Regions from separate parts of the Enterobacter cloacae complex sp. IR5418 genome, predicted to be linked through region 2. Evidence: predicted binding sites of a transcription regulator. Region 2 holds the regulator's gene; each other region holds the start of a gene.
What was found. The regulator PhoB, encoded in region 2, activates phosphate uptake and scavenging genes when phosphate is short. The targets are predictions, from matches to a motif close to CTGTCATAAAACTGNCNNAT.
Positions count from the first base shown of each region.

Region 1: the regulator PhoB is predicted to act here: its motif matches at 1,658-1,677, upstream of ACOTX7_RS20830 (esterase-like activity of phytase family protein).
Region 3: the regulator PhoB is predicted to act here: its motif matches at 2,297-2,316, upstream of pstS (phosphate ABC transporter substrate-binding protein PstS).

Region 1 covers NZ_JBMKHS010000040.1:2,250-6,523, forward strand. The annotation lists gene ACOTX7_RS20825 (glycosyltransferase family 8 protein) at 1-32, opposite strand, end outside; gene ACOTX7_RS20830 (esterase-like activity of phytase family protein) at 254-1,612, opposite strand; gene ACOTX7_RS20835 (YfaZ family outer membrane protein) at 2,024-2,569, shown strand; gene ACOTX7_RS20840 (NAD-dependent succinate-semialdehyde dehydrogenase) at 2,745-4,115, opposite strand.
Region 2 covers NZ_JBMKHS010000002.1:32,954-37,227, reverse strand. The annotation lists gene brnQ (branched-chain amino acid transporter carrier protein BrnQ) at 1-67, opposite strand, end outside; gene phoR (phosphate regulon sensor histidine kinase PhoR) at 477-1,772, opposite strand; gene phoB (phosphate response regulator transcription factor PhoB) at 1,794-2,483, opposite strand; gene sbcD (exonuclease subunit SbcD) at 2,671-3,876, shown strand; gene sbcC (exonuclease subunit SbcC) at 3,873-4,274, shown strand, end outside.
Region 3 covers NZ_JBMKHS010000019.1:28,253-32,526, reverse strand. The annotation lists gene pstA (phosphate ABC transporter permease PstA) at 1-80, opposite strand, end outside; gene pstC (phosphate ABC transporter permease PstC) at 80-1,039, opposite strand; gene pstS (phosphate ABC transporter substrate-binding protein PstS) at 1,168-2,208, opposite strand; gene glmS (glutamine--fructose-6-phosphate transaminase (isomerizing)) at 2,485-4,274, opposite strand, start outside.

The sequences.
Region 1 (4,274 bases), on a different contig from region 2:
TCGTTTAAATTAAAAATGGTTGGGTTCATCATTATTTATCGAGCTCAAAAATACTTATAATACATAAGATAACAAATAATAGCTGCCTTCCCCAGTACTTTCTCTAATTTGTTTAGCAACCATACAAAACATGATAATCTTGGAAAAAATGACAGGTTAACCTTTTGAATAACATATAAAAAAAGCACTAGTCCCATAGACGCATGGGTATAGTGCTGCATTTCTTTAGAAGTGGTCGATTAACCAACCGCTCTCATTTCAACGCCTCCGGAAGCGTTACAATCCACAGCTCGCTGTCGGACTCCGGCTTCTTCAGCGGCTTCACGCTGAGCGTGGTTTCCACCGGCTTATCATCCAGCGTCAGCGTGCCTTCCGCGTTCACCCGATAGTCCTTGAGCTTCTTGCCCTCGACCGGGTTTTGCATCGCCCCCTTCACGCCAAAGTCATTATCGTTCGCCACCGCAAGCCGTTTGCCGTCGAACAGCGCCAGCCCTTCGGCCTTCTCCTGCTGCCAGCCCAGCGCACGCAGATCGACCACCTGCGTTTTAGCCGCAAGCGTGATGCCGCGCTGCGCCAGCGTTTTCTCATCATCAAACTCCGGGTACTCGCCCGGCTTGTCGAATGCCGCCAGATCGCTCGCCTTACTCAGATCCACCCTGTAGATAAGGTTACGCATCGCGTCGTTTTTATCCTCGCCCTGTTCAATCAGCAGGATAGTGTGGTTATCCAGCGCAACGATGTCGCCGATTTTAGCGTCGCTGTTTTTGCTGTAAGCCGCGCTGTCGATGGGGTAGCCGTACATCGCGGTTTTCCCGGTCGCCGGGTCGTAGCTCACCAGACGCGTAAACAGCGCCTGTTTTTTGCTCTTCCCGTCGATATCCAGCGTGCTTTGCACGGCGGCGATAATGCGTCCGTCCGGCATACGGGTCAGCCCTTCGAAGCCCCGGTTTGCCTGACGCCATTTGATAACGTTTGGCAGACCGCCCGCGATAGATTTCTCCCCTTCCGCCGCCTGCGGGCCGTGGATCGCGAGGATTTTCCCTTTACTGTCGATGTTAATCAGGAACGGGCCATACTCATCGCACAGCCAGTAACCACCCTTCCCGTCCGGGGTAATGCCTTCCGTATCCAGTCCGCGGTTATCGCCTTTCAGCACTTTTAAGGTGTCGCTTAGCGCGATTTCATTGGTGGAACCAATCACCCCGCTTTGCAGCGGCAGACCGTTGATCTCGCCTTTATCGTCATGCAGAGGACGCGCATCAACGGCCTCCGCTTTACCGTTTTGCACACGAATCGTCATCAGCAGCGGGGCGAAATCCGGGGTAACAAAGATTTTGGCGTCGTTTTTCCCCATTTTTGGTGAGTCCGCGTTAGGACCGCGATCGGTCACGGTCGCAAACGTCAGCGCATCGCCCTGCTTGCCCGTGAACAACAAACCCGAACCGATTCCCACAGGCAGCCCATTCGGGAATGCGCTGGCAAATGCACCGCTGTATTTGATATGTGAGCCTTCGGGAAAGCTGACGACGTAGCGCTCCGCGGTTGGCTGTGCCGCCAGGCCAGAGAAAGAGAGCGCACAACCGATAAGCACAGGAATGATTTTTCTTTTCATATTGTTAGCATCCAGTTAGTGAAGCCAACAACGTAATGAAGAAACGTGTCAGAAAAATGACATGTTTATGCACTGAACCGCCTCTTATAGACGTATATCAATCACCAGAAATGTAAACCTCTGTCTTTATCTGTGTCAGCTGAAATACTTTTGGAAATTATTAGAAACCCAATTAATTCATCGCGAATGACTCTTTGCGCCTCGTTCATTTTACGTTTAGCCAGGAATGTAAACTGTCCCTAAACGCGAATGTATTGGGCATTGACGATTTGCCCTATAAACATCTTCACAACATTTAAGATTCAAAAATCCAATAAAACCAGTATAAAAACGCGACAGCAGTCACATTTGCAGTCATAAACATCACTTGTTAAGGTGCCCTCAGATTAATTTAATGACGAGGAAGCACTCATGAAAAAACTTAACATCCTGATCCTTTCTGCTCTGACCGCCGTATCGGGTTCCGCACTGGCCATGGGTGGCAGCATTGAGCAAGGTAAAAACTTTACTAACCTCAATCTGGAAATGGGGAAATCCTCATCAGGCCTGTATGCGGAGAGCAACTGGCTGAAAAACACCGATGACGGCACCCAGACCGGCGGCGTTGGGGCTGGCTACAACCTGGAAGTAGGCCCGGTAATGCTGAACGCGGGTGCGAAAGCCATCTACATCGGCCCGAAAAAAGGCGATAACGGCGTGGCGTTCCCGATTGGCGGCGGTGTCAACGTTGCGCTGACGGACAGCATTCACGTGTTTGGTGAGGGTTATGTGGCACCAGACGGGCTGAACAACAGCGTGAAGAACTATGTTGAAGCTAACGGCGGCGTAAGCTGGACACCAGTCAAACCTGTGACGCTGAAAGTGGGTTATCGCCACGTGAGCGTAGACGGTAAAGACGGTCGTCCAAACCACACGCTGATCGACGGTGCCTACGTAGGCGGTGGCGTGTCCTTCTAAGCCTGTTTGCGCGTTTCGCCCGGCGGCGCTACGCTTGCGCGGGCCTACAATGAAAGGTGCAATTTATTAAAATCATTGCACATTGTAGGCCGGGTAAGCGCAGCGCCACCCGGCAAAAAAGGCGATGCGACCGTTAATGACAAACCTGCCGAATGGCAGGTTTTTTATTACCATGTTACTTGCGAACGACCACCAGCTTCTGGTTCACAAACTCTTTGATCCCCAGGTCCGACAGCTCGCGTCCGTAACCCGAACGCTTCACGCCGCCGAACGGCAGCTCTGCCGCAGTGTCGGTGAGCCAGTTGATGTACACCATCCCGGTCTCAATGCGCGACGCCATTTTCTTCGCGCGCTCGATGTCCTGGCTGAACACCGCGCCGCCCAGACCGTAGTGGGAATCGTTCGCCAGGGCGACCGCCTCGTCGTCGTTTTTCACCACATAGATCTGCGCTACCGGGCCAAAGAACTCTTCGAAGTACGCCGGGTTATCGCGTGAGATATTGGTCAGGATGGTCGGCTCAAAGAAGCTCCCGTCACGCTGCACCGGCTTGCCGCCATAGTGCAGCGTTGCACCGTTTTTCACCGCCTCGTCGACCTGTCTGGTCAGCGTTTCCAGCGCATCTTTAGACGACAGCGGCCCCAGCGTGGTGCTTTCGTCCAGCGGATCGCCAATCTTCACCTGCTTAAACGCCTCGGTGAACTTGCTCAGGAACGCGTCTGCAATGCCCTCATGCAGGATAAAACGCTTCGCCGCGGTACAGACCTGCCCGGCGTTGTTGAGTCGGGCGTTTACGCCGATCTTCACCGCTTTCTCCAGGTCCGCATCGTCCAGCACCACGAACACGTCGTTACCGCCCAGCTCAAGGGTCGATTTTTTGATGTGCTTCGCCGCCTGTGCCGCAACCACGCTGCCCGCCTTTTCTGAACCGGTCAGCGCTGCCCCCTGCACCCGATCGTCGGCGATGATGTTTGCCACCTGATCGGACGAGATAAACAGGTTGGTCCACGCCCCTTCCGGCGCGCCCGCTTCACGTACCAGCTGTGCAAACGTCTCGGCACAGTGCGGCACGATGCTGGCGTGCTTGGCGATCACCGGGTTGCCCGCTGCCAGGTTTGGCGCCAGAACGCGCATCAGCTGATAGTACGGGAAGTTCCACGGCTCGACGGCCATCAGCACGCCGATGGGGTGATGTTCAACCCATGCTTCCCCGAGTTCAGAGTCATACTTCACCGGGGCCAGGAACTGCTTCGCGTTGTCCGCATAGTAGCGGGCAATTTGCGCGCACAGCTTCACCTCGCCGCGGCTTTGCTCGATGAGCTTACCCATCTCCTGGCTGGCGATTTTTGCCAGCTCCTCCACGCGTTCGTCGATCAGGTCCGCCAGCTTATGCAGCACCGGCAGGCGCTGGCTGATGTCGCCTTTGGCCCAGTCGGAGTGATAGAGCGCATCGGCTGCCTTCAGCGCCGCTTCAACGTCTGCGTCAGTGTGGGAGGGATATTCTTTGATGAGCTGGTTCGTGGCAGGATTTACTGTCTGGTAAGCCATATCGAATCTCCTTGTTTTACCGCTTAGGGTATTAAGGGTAGTCAATCTGACTGGCTATGAAGGTAAAGTTGGGTATATACGGAGGGTTCTTAACAAGACGCTGCCAGGCGATACGCAGACATGGTATAAAAAACGCTCATCACCGGAGTACTTATGACC
Region 2 (4,274 bases):
CAACGAACAGCGCAAATGTCATAAAGCCCAGCGCGATAATGTCACGCGATTTCAAGTGATGGGTCATAAAACCTTACTGCCTGTGGATGTGGTGTTGAAAACGTTGAGATTTTCGCCATCCCTGACGGGACGATACAGCGGAAAATTTGCTCAATTTCAGCGGGATATGCTCCCGTCCTGGCGTGGCGAAGAATAGTTTTTCGATTTACCACGCAAATACAGTCGGTCTGACAGTATATGGGGGGCAATTTAAACGCTTATAACGTTTAAAGGCAAGAAGGGATCGTAAAACCAGAACAATATGCCAGCATGAAAATGCAGACCAACATTATATGCCATATATAAGAAAAACTCATGGCTAATCATGCGAACAAAAAAGCACCAGCCGTATAATATTCATTCGCGTTTCGCTTGACTGCAAAGCAAACGGGCCAGCAATCGCTGGCCCGTGGAAAGGTAGCCTGACACACTCGCCGTCAGGCGCGCTTTTTGGCAATTAATCGTTCCGGGATAACGAAACTAAAGCGCGTGCCCTTACCCAGGGTACTTTCGATATTGAGCCGGCTTTCGTGGTGGCTGACGGCATGCTTCACGATAGCCAGCCCCAGTCCGCTCCCGCCGGTCTGCCGCGAGCGCGCCTTATCCACCCGGTAGAACCGTTCGGTGAGACGCGGAAGGTGTTCAGGCCCAATCCCCGGCCCGTTGTCCTCGACGCTAAACTCAGCCCCCGCCAGGGTATGCTGCCAGCGCACCGTAATATGCGTCCCTTTCGGGGTATGATTCACGGCGTTATAGACCAGGTTTGAGATAGCGCTCCGCAACTCATCTTCACTGCCCAGCACTTTCAGCGTGTTATCAACGTCAAAAGCCAGCGTGTGCTGATTATGACTCAGCGTTTGGGCTTCGCGCTCCACCACCCGCAACATCATCGGCACATCAATGATGTCATTTAGCGCCAGCGACGGGGCGGCCTCAATTTTTGAAAGCGTCAGCAGTTGTTTAACCAGCCCTTCCATGCGGAACGTCTGCTCACGCATGGTATGCAGCGCTTTCTCACGCGGCGCCCCCTCAAGCGTTTGCTCCTGCATCATCTCCAGGTAGCCCTGAAGCACCGTCAATGGCGTACGCAGCTCGTGGCTGACGTTAGCAAAGAAGTTGCGGCGAGCGCCCTCAAGCTGGTGCATCTGGGTAACGTCACGTGCCACCATCAGCCACTGGCGATCGCTGTAGGGCATCACGCGGATTTCCAGATGGCGACCGTTATTGAGCTTAAGGTTGTGCGGGCGGGAAAAATCCCGCTTTTTCAGATACAGCGTGAACTCGGGATAACGCAGAAGGTTCAGGATGTTCTGGCCATTATCATCCGGCCAGCGCAGGCCCAGCAGCTGTTGTGCGAGGCCATTACACCAGAAGATCGTCCCTTCTTCTGTTGTCAGGATCACCGCATCCGGCAGCGACTCCGCACCGCTGCGAAAGCGTTTGATCAGGCTTCCCAGCTCGCGACGGCGCTTTTTATTACGCATCTGCATCTGGTGCAGGCCGTAGAGTAGCGGTTCCCAGCTTCCGCTTCCCGGCGGGGGGGTCATACTTCTGTCGACCCATAGCCACCAGGAGAGACGCAGTAAATTCCAGAAATGCCAGACGAGCAATCCCGTCACGGCCACCAGTAAAAACCACGGCAGATAGCCAAAAATAGCCCCCAGAATGAGGGCCGGAATACAACATAAGATCAGTTCAAAGACGAGCCTTTTCCATGACAGACGTTCCAGCACGCGTCACACTCCTGTCATTGTTCAGAAACGGGTCGAGAAACGATAACCCGTGCCGCGGACCGTCTGTACCATGCGATCGTGGCCGCTCAGTTCCAGTGCTTTACGCAGGCGGCGAATATGGACGTCAACCGTTCGGTCTTCGACATAGACGTTAGTTCCCCAGACGTTATTCAGCAACTGTTCGCGGCTGTAAACGCGCTCCGGGTGTGTCATAAAGAAGTGCAGGAGTTTAAATTCGGTTGGCCCCATATCGAGGGGGTTTTCACCGGTCATGACCCGGTGTGAAGTGGGATCCAGACTCAGACCCTGCATCTCAATCACCTCTTCCACCGCCATCGGTGAAATTCGGCGCATCACGGCTTTAATACGCGCCACCAGCTCTTTCGGGGAGAACGGTTTGGTGATGTAATCGTCCGCGCCGGTTTCCAGACCGCGCACGCGATCCTCTTCCTCGCCGCGCGCCGTGAGCATCACCACCGGGATATCGCGGGTCATCGCCTCGCGTTTGATATGCTTGATAAACTGCAATCCGGAACCGCCAGGCAGCATCCAGTCCAGCAGGATCAGATCGGGCCAGGGTTCATTCAGCTGATTCACCGCGCTGTCATAATCTTCCGCTTCAACCGGCTGGAAGCCATTTTGTTCAAGCACGAAGCACACCATTTCACGGATCGGAGCTTCATCTTCTACGACCAGAATACGTCTCGCCATACTTTGCCCTGTCTTATCGTATTTAAGTTACAAGTCTGTGATGCGGCGTCATTATGCGTCAGATTTATGACAGATTTATGAAAAACATTACCACTATAAATGGCAAACTGTTGTTTTATTACAGCGGTTATTTTCCGTTCCCCGAAAGTTTATAATCCTGCTTTCTTATTATTGCCACGGATCTCTTATGCGCATACTTCACACCTCAGACTGGCACCTGGGTCAAAATTTTTACAGCAAAAGCCGCGCCGCGGAACATGACGCGTTCCTGAACTGGCTGCTGGAGACGGCTCAGGCTCATGAGGTGGACGCAATTATTGTGGCGGGCGACATTTTCGATACCGGATCGCCGCCGAGCTATGCGCGTGAGCTGTACAACCGTTTTGTGGTCAACCTCCAGCAAACCGGTTGTCACCTGGTGATTGTCGCCGGAAACCATGACTCCGTGGCGACGCTGAATGAATCCCGCGACATTCTGGCGTTCCTCAATACCACCGTGGTGGCCAGCGCCGGACACGCGCCGCAGATCCTGAAAAAACGCGACGGCACGCCGGGCGCGGTGCTGTGCCCAATCCCGTTTTTACGCCCGCGCGATATCGTGCAAAGCCAGGCCGGTCTGTCCGGCAGCGAAAAACAGCAGCATCTGTTGCAGGCCATCACCCACTATTATCACCAGCAGCATACGCAAGCCTGTGCCCTGCGCGGCGAACAGGCCATTCCGATCATTGCCACCGGACACCTCACCACCGTCGGGGCCAGTAAGAGTGACGCGGTGCGCGAGATCTATATCGGTACGCTGGACGCGTTTCCGGCGCAGAACTTCCCGCCCGCCGACTACATTGCTCTCGGGCATATCCACCGGGCGCAGGTCATCGGCGGCTGCGAGCATATCCGCTACTGTGGCTCCCCTGTTCCGCTCAGTTTCGATGAAACCGGTAAGGCCAAGTCCGTGCATCTGGTGAGCTTCACCGACGGCAAACTCAGCGCCGTCGAGACGCTGGAGGTGCCGGTCACCCAGCCGCTGGCGGTGCTGAAAGGCGATCTTGCCGCGATTACGGAACAGCTTGAGCAATGGCGCGGCGCAGAGCTTGATCCGCCAGTCTGGCTGGATATTGAAATCACCACTGATGAGTACCTGCATGATATGCAGCGAAAAATTCAGGCGCTGACCGAAGATTTGCCGGTAGAGGTGCTGCTGGTGCGCCGCAGCCGCGAACAGCGCGAGAAAATTCTGCTGAGCGCCCAACGTGAAACGCTAAGTGAACTTCGGGCAGAAGAGGTATTCGAGCGGCGGCTGGCGCATGAAGAGATGGACGACGCCAGACGCGTCAGGCTGAACGAGCTGTTTATTCAGACGCTGCACGCCCTCAATGACGAGGAAGAAAACGCATGAAAATTCTGAGCCTGCGTCTGAAAAACCTGAACTCGCTCAAAGGCGAGTGGAAAATTGATTTCACCGCGGAGCCGTTCGCCAGCAACGGGCTGTTTGCCATCACTGGCGCCACCGGCGCGGGGAAAACCACGCTGCTCGACGCCATCTGCCTGGCGCTGTACCACGAAACGCCGCGTCTGAATAAGGTCTCCCAGGCGCAAAACGACCTGATGACGCGCGATACCGCAGAGTGTCTGGCAGAGGTGGAGTTTGAGGTGAAAGGCGTGGCATATCGCGCTTTCTGGAGCCAGAACCGCGCCCGCAACCAGCCGGACGGGAACTTACAGGCACCGCGCGTGGAGCTGGCCCGCTGTGAGGATGGAAAAATCCTGGCGGATAAGGTCACGGATAAGCTGGAA
Region 3 (4,274 bases), on a different contig from region 2:
TTTTTAATCCGGCGCTTTGACTGCATTTTGCGACGGGATTCCGCAAGCTGAGCGGTGTTTTGCATGTCGAGAGTCGCCATTAGCGTGCCCCCTCGTTTTTAGCCAGACGCATAATCATCAGCTTGGAGATAGCCAGCACAATAAAGGTGATAACAAACAGGATCAGACCCAGTTCCATCAGCGCGGCGACGTGCAGCCCGGATTCCGCTTCGGCAAATTCGTTCGCCAGCGCAGAGGTAATACTGTTCCCCGGCATATAGAGCGAGGCACTGTCGAGCTGGTAGGTGTTGCCGATGATAAAGGTCACGGCCATGGTTTCACCCAGCGCGCGGCCTAAGCCCAGCATAATGCCGCCAATCACCCCATTTTTGGTGAACGGAAGGACGATACGCCAGATAACTTCCCAGGTGGTGCAGCCGATGCCATAGGCCGACTCTTTCATCATCACCGGGGTTTGTTCGAAGACATCACGCATGACCGCCGCAATGTACGGAATAATCATGATGGCGAGGATCACACCTGCCGCCAGAATGCCGATACCGAATGCCGGGCCGGAGAACAGCGCCCCCACAAACGGAATGGCAGAAAGCACGTTACCGACCGGCTCCTGGAAGTACGTCGCAAACAGCGGCGCAAAGATAAACAGGCCCCACATGCCGTAAACGATACTTGGGATGGCGGCCAGCAGTTCAATGGCGATACCCAGCGGGCGTCGCAGCCAGCCGGGTGCCAGTTCCGTCAGAAACAGGGCAATACCGAAGCTCACCGGAACCGCAATCAGCAGGGCGATAAACGAGGTCACCAGCGTGCCGTAAATCGGCACCAGCGCACCGTAAATATCGTTCGGCGCATCCCACTCTTTGGTCCACAGGAAGGCGAAACCAAATTTTTGAATGCTCGGCCAGGAGGAGAAAATCAGGGACACGATAATGCCGCCCAGCAGCAATAGCACAATCAGCGCAGCCAGTTTCACCAGCACGCTGAAAATCATGTCACCTTTTTTACCCGGAGGGTTAAATGCAGGCTTGGTTGCAGCCATAAATTACTCTTCTGTTTGAGACGTTTTTACGAATATGCCCGGTGGCGCTGACGCTTACCGGGCCTACAGAGTAAACCGTAGGGCGGGATCGCTGCGCGACACCCGCCATCTTCGTTAAATATATCCTGTTAGTACAGCGCTTTACCGCTGCTGTCTTTCACGTTGGTTTTCCATGCAGCACGGATCTGCTCAACCACGCTGTCTGGCAGGCTGGCGTAATCCAGGTCGTTAGCCTGTTTGCCGCCGTTTTTGTATGCCCAGTCGAAGAACTTCAGCACTTCAGCACCCTGCTCAGGCTTCTTCTGCTCTTTGTGGACCAGAATGAAGGTGGTAGACGTGATCGGCCATGCATCGTCGCCTTTCTGGTTGGTCAGGTCCTGCGCGAAAGATTTGCTCCAGTCAGCGCCTTTCGCGGCGTTGGCGAAGTTCTCTTCGGTCGGGCTAACCGGTTTGCCGTCGGCAGAAACCAGTTTGGTGTAAGCCAGGTTGTTCTGCTTAGCGTAGGCGTACTCTACGTAGCCGATAGAGCCAGGCAGACGCTGTACGAAGGCAGCGATACCGTCGTTGCCTTTACCGCCCAGACCGGTTGGCCAGTTAACGGTAGAGCCGGAACCGACTTTCGATTTCCACTCTTCGTTCACTTTCGCCAGGTAGCTGGTGAAGACGAAGGAGGTACCAGAGCCGTCAGCGCGACGAACCACAGCGATGTTCTGCGAAGGCAGCTTAACGCCCGGGTTCAGTTTGGTGATGGCTTCGTCATCCCATTTTTTAATTTTACCCAGGTAGATGTCACCCAGGGTTTTGCCGTCCAGCACCAGCTCGCCTGATTTCAGGCCAGGGATGTTAACAGCCAGCACAACGCCGCCGATTACGGTCGGGAACTGGAACAGGCCTTCCTGATTCAGTTTCTCATCAGACAGCGGAGCGTCGGATGCGCCGAAATCAACGGTATTTGCGGTAATTTGTTTTACGCCACCGGAGGAGCCGATACCCTGATAGTTAACCTTGTTGCCGGTTTCTTTCTGGTAGGTATCCGCCCATTTGGCATACACCGGCGCAGGGAAGGTTGCACCAGCGCCAGTCAGGCTTGCTGCTGCAAAGGCAGAGAAAGCGCTCAGAGATAAGGTCGCGGCGACAACAGTTGCGACAGTGGTACGCATAACTTTCATAATGTCTCCTGCAAGGATTTCGTAAATCATTGTTTAAGTGGCTACGATGAGCAAAATAGGACAAACAGGTGACAGATAAATGTACGAAATATGACAGTTTTATGACAATGAAAATTTCACTTAAAGAAAAACAAAAATAACTATATTTATCATATTGTTAGATGGAAACATGACGGCAGGATTTCAGTAATATTTTCTTTATGTGACACTAAAAAAATAGCTGAAAATGACAGGTTGTCATAAAAAAACTCCACCCGAAGGTGGAGTCTGAAGGGATTATTCTACGGTAACGGACTTCGCCAGATTTCGCGGCTGGTCAACGTCGGTGCCTTTGATCAGCGCGACGTGATAAGCCAGTAGTTGCAGCGGAACGGTGTAGAAGATCGGTGCAATTACCTCTTCCACATGCGGCATCTCGATGATGTGCATGTTGTCGCTGCTGGCGAAACCGGCATCTTTATCCGCAAAGACGTACAGTACACCGCCACGGGCGCGCACTTCTTCGATGTTAGATTTCAGCTTTTCCAGCAGTTCGTTGTTCGGTGCCACCACGATAACCGGCATATCCGCGTCGATCAGCGCCAGCGGGCCATGTTTCAGCTCGCCCGCCGCGTAGGCTTCCGCGTGAATGTAAGAGATCTCTTTCAGCTTCAGCGCGCCTTCCAGCGCTATCGGATACTGATCGCCACGCCCCAGGAACAGGGAGTGATGTTTGTCAGAGAAATCTTCCGCCAGTGCCTCAATGCGTTTGTCCTGAGACAGCATCTGCTCAATACGGCTCGGCAGTGCCTGAAGGCCATGCACGATGTCATGTTCAACGGAAGCATCCAGACCTTTCAGACGCGCCAGTTTCGCCACCAGCATCAGCAGAACGGTCAGCTGTGTGGTGAACGCCTTGGTGGAGGCCACGCCGATTTCGGTGCCCGCTTTGGTCATCAGCGCCAGATCGGATTCACGTACCAGTGAAGAGCCAGGCACGTTACAGATCGCCAGCGAGCCCAGGTAACCCAGTTCTTTAGACAGACGCAGCGCTGCCAGGGTATCTGCCGTTTCACCAGACTGGGAAAGGGTGATCATCAGGCTGTTACGACGGACCGCAGATTTGCGATAGCGGAACTCAGAGGCGATTTCCACATCACACGGCACGCCTGCCAGGGATTCAAACCAGTAGCGCGAGACCATGCCGGAGTTGTACGAGGTACCGCAGGCCACGATCTGAATATGCTCGACTTTGCCCAGCAGCTCGTTGGCGTTGGCACCCAGCTCGCTCAGATCCACTTCGCCGTGGCTGATGCGCCCGGTCAGCGTGTTTTTAATGGCGTTTGGCTGCTCGTAGATCTCTTTCTGCATGTAGTGACGGTAAGCGCCTTTGTCGCCCGCGTCGTATTGCAGGTTTGATTCGATCTCCTGACGCTTAACCTGCTCGCCTTTGGTATCGAAGACGGTCACGCTGCGACGTGTCACCTCGGCAATGTCTCCCTCTTCCAGGAAGATAAAGCGACGGGTTACTGGCAGCAGCGCCAGCTGGTCGGAAGCGATAAAGTTTTCACCCATGCCCAGACCAATCACCATCGGGCTACCGGAACGCGCGGCCAGCAAGGTGGACGGATCGCGGGAATCCATGATCACCGTACCGTAAGCACCGCGCAGCTGAGGGATCGCACGCAGCACCGCATCACGCAGTGTACCGCCCTGTGCCAGCTCCCAGTGCACCAGGTGAGCAATTACTTCGGTGTCGGTTTCAGAGACGAAGGTATAGCCGCGCGCTTTCAGTTCTTCGCGCAACGGTTCGTGGTTTTCGATAATGCCGTTATGTACCACCACGATGTGTTCAGACACATGCGGGTGCGCGTTACCTTCAGACGGTTCGCCGTGGGTCGCCCAGCGGGTGTGCGCAATACCGGTACCACCGTGCAGCGGATGTTCTTCCGCGGCCTGGGCCAGCATCTGCACTTTACCGAGACGGCGCAGACGGGTCATATGCCCTTCTGCATCGACAACAGCCAGACCGGCAGAGTCGTAACCACGGTATTCCAGACGACGTAAACCTTCGAGAAGGATTTCAG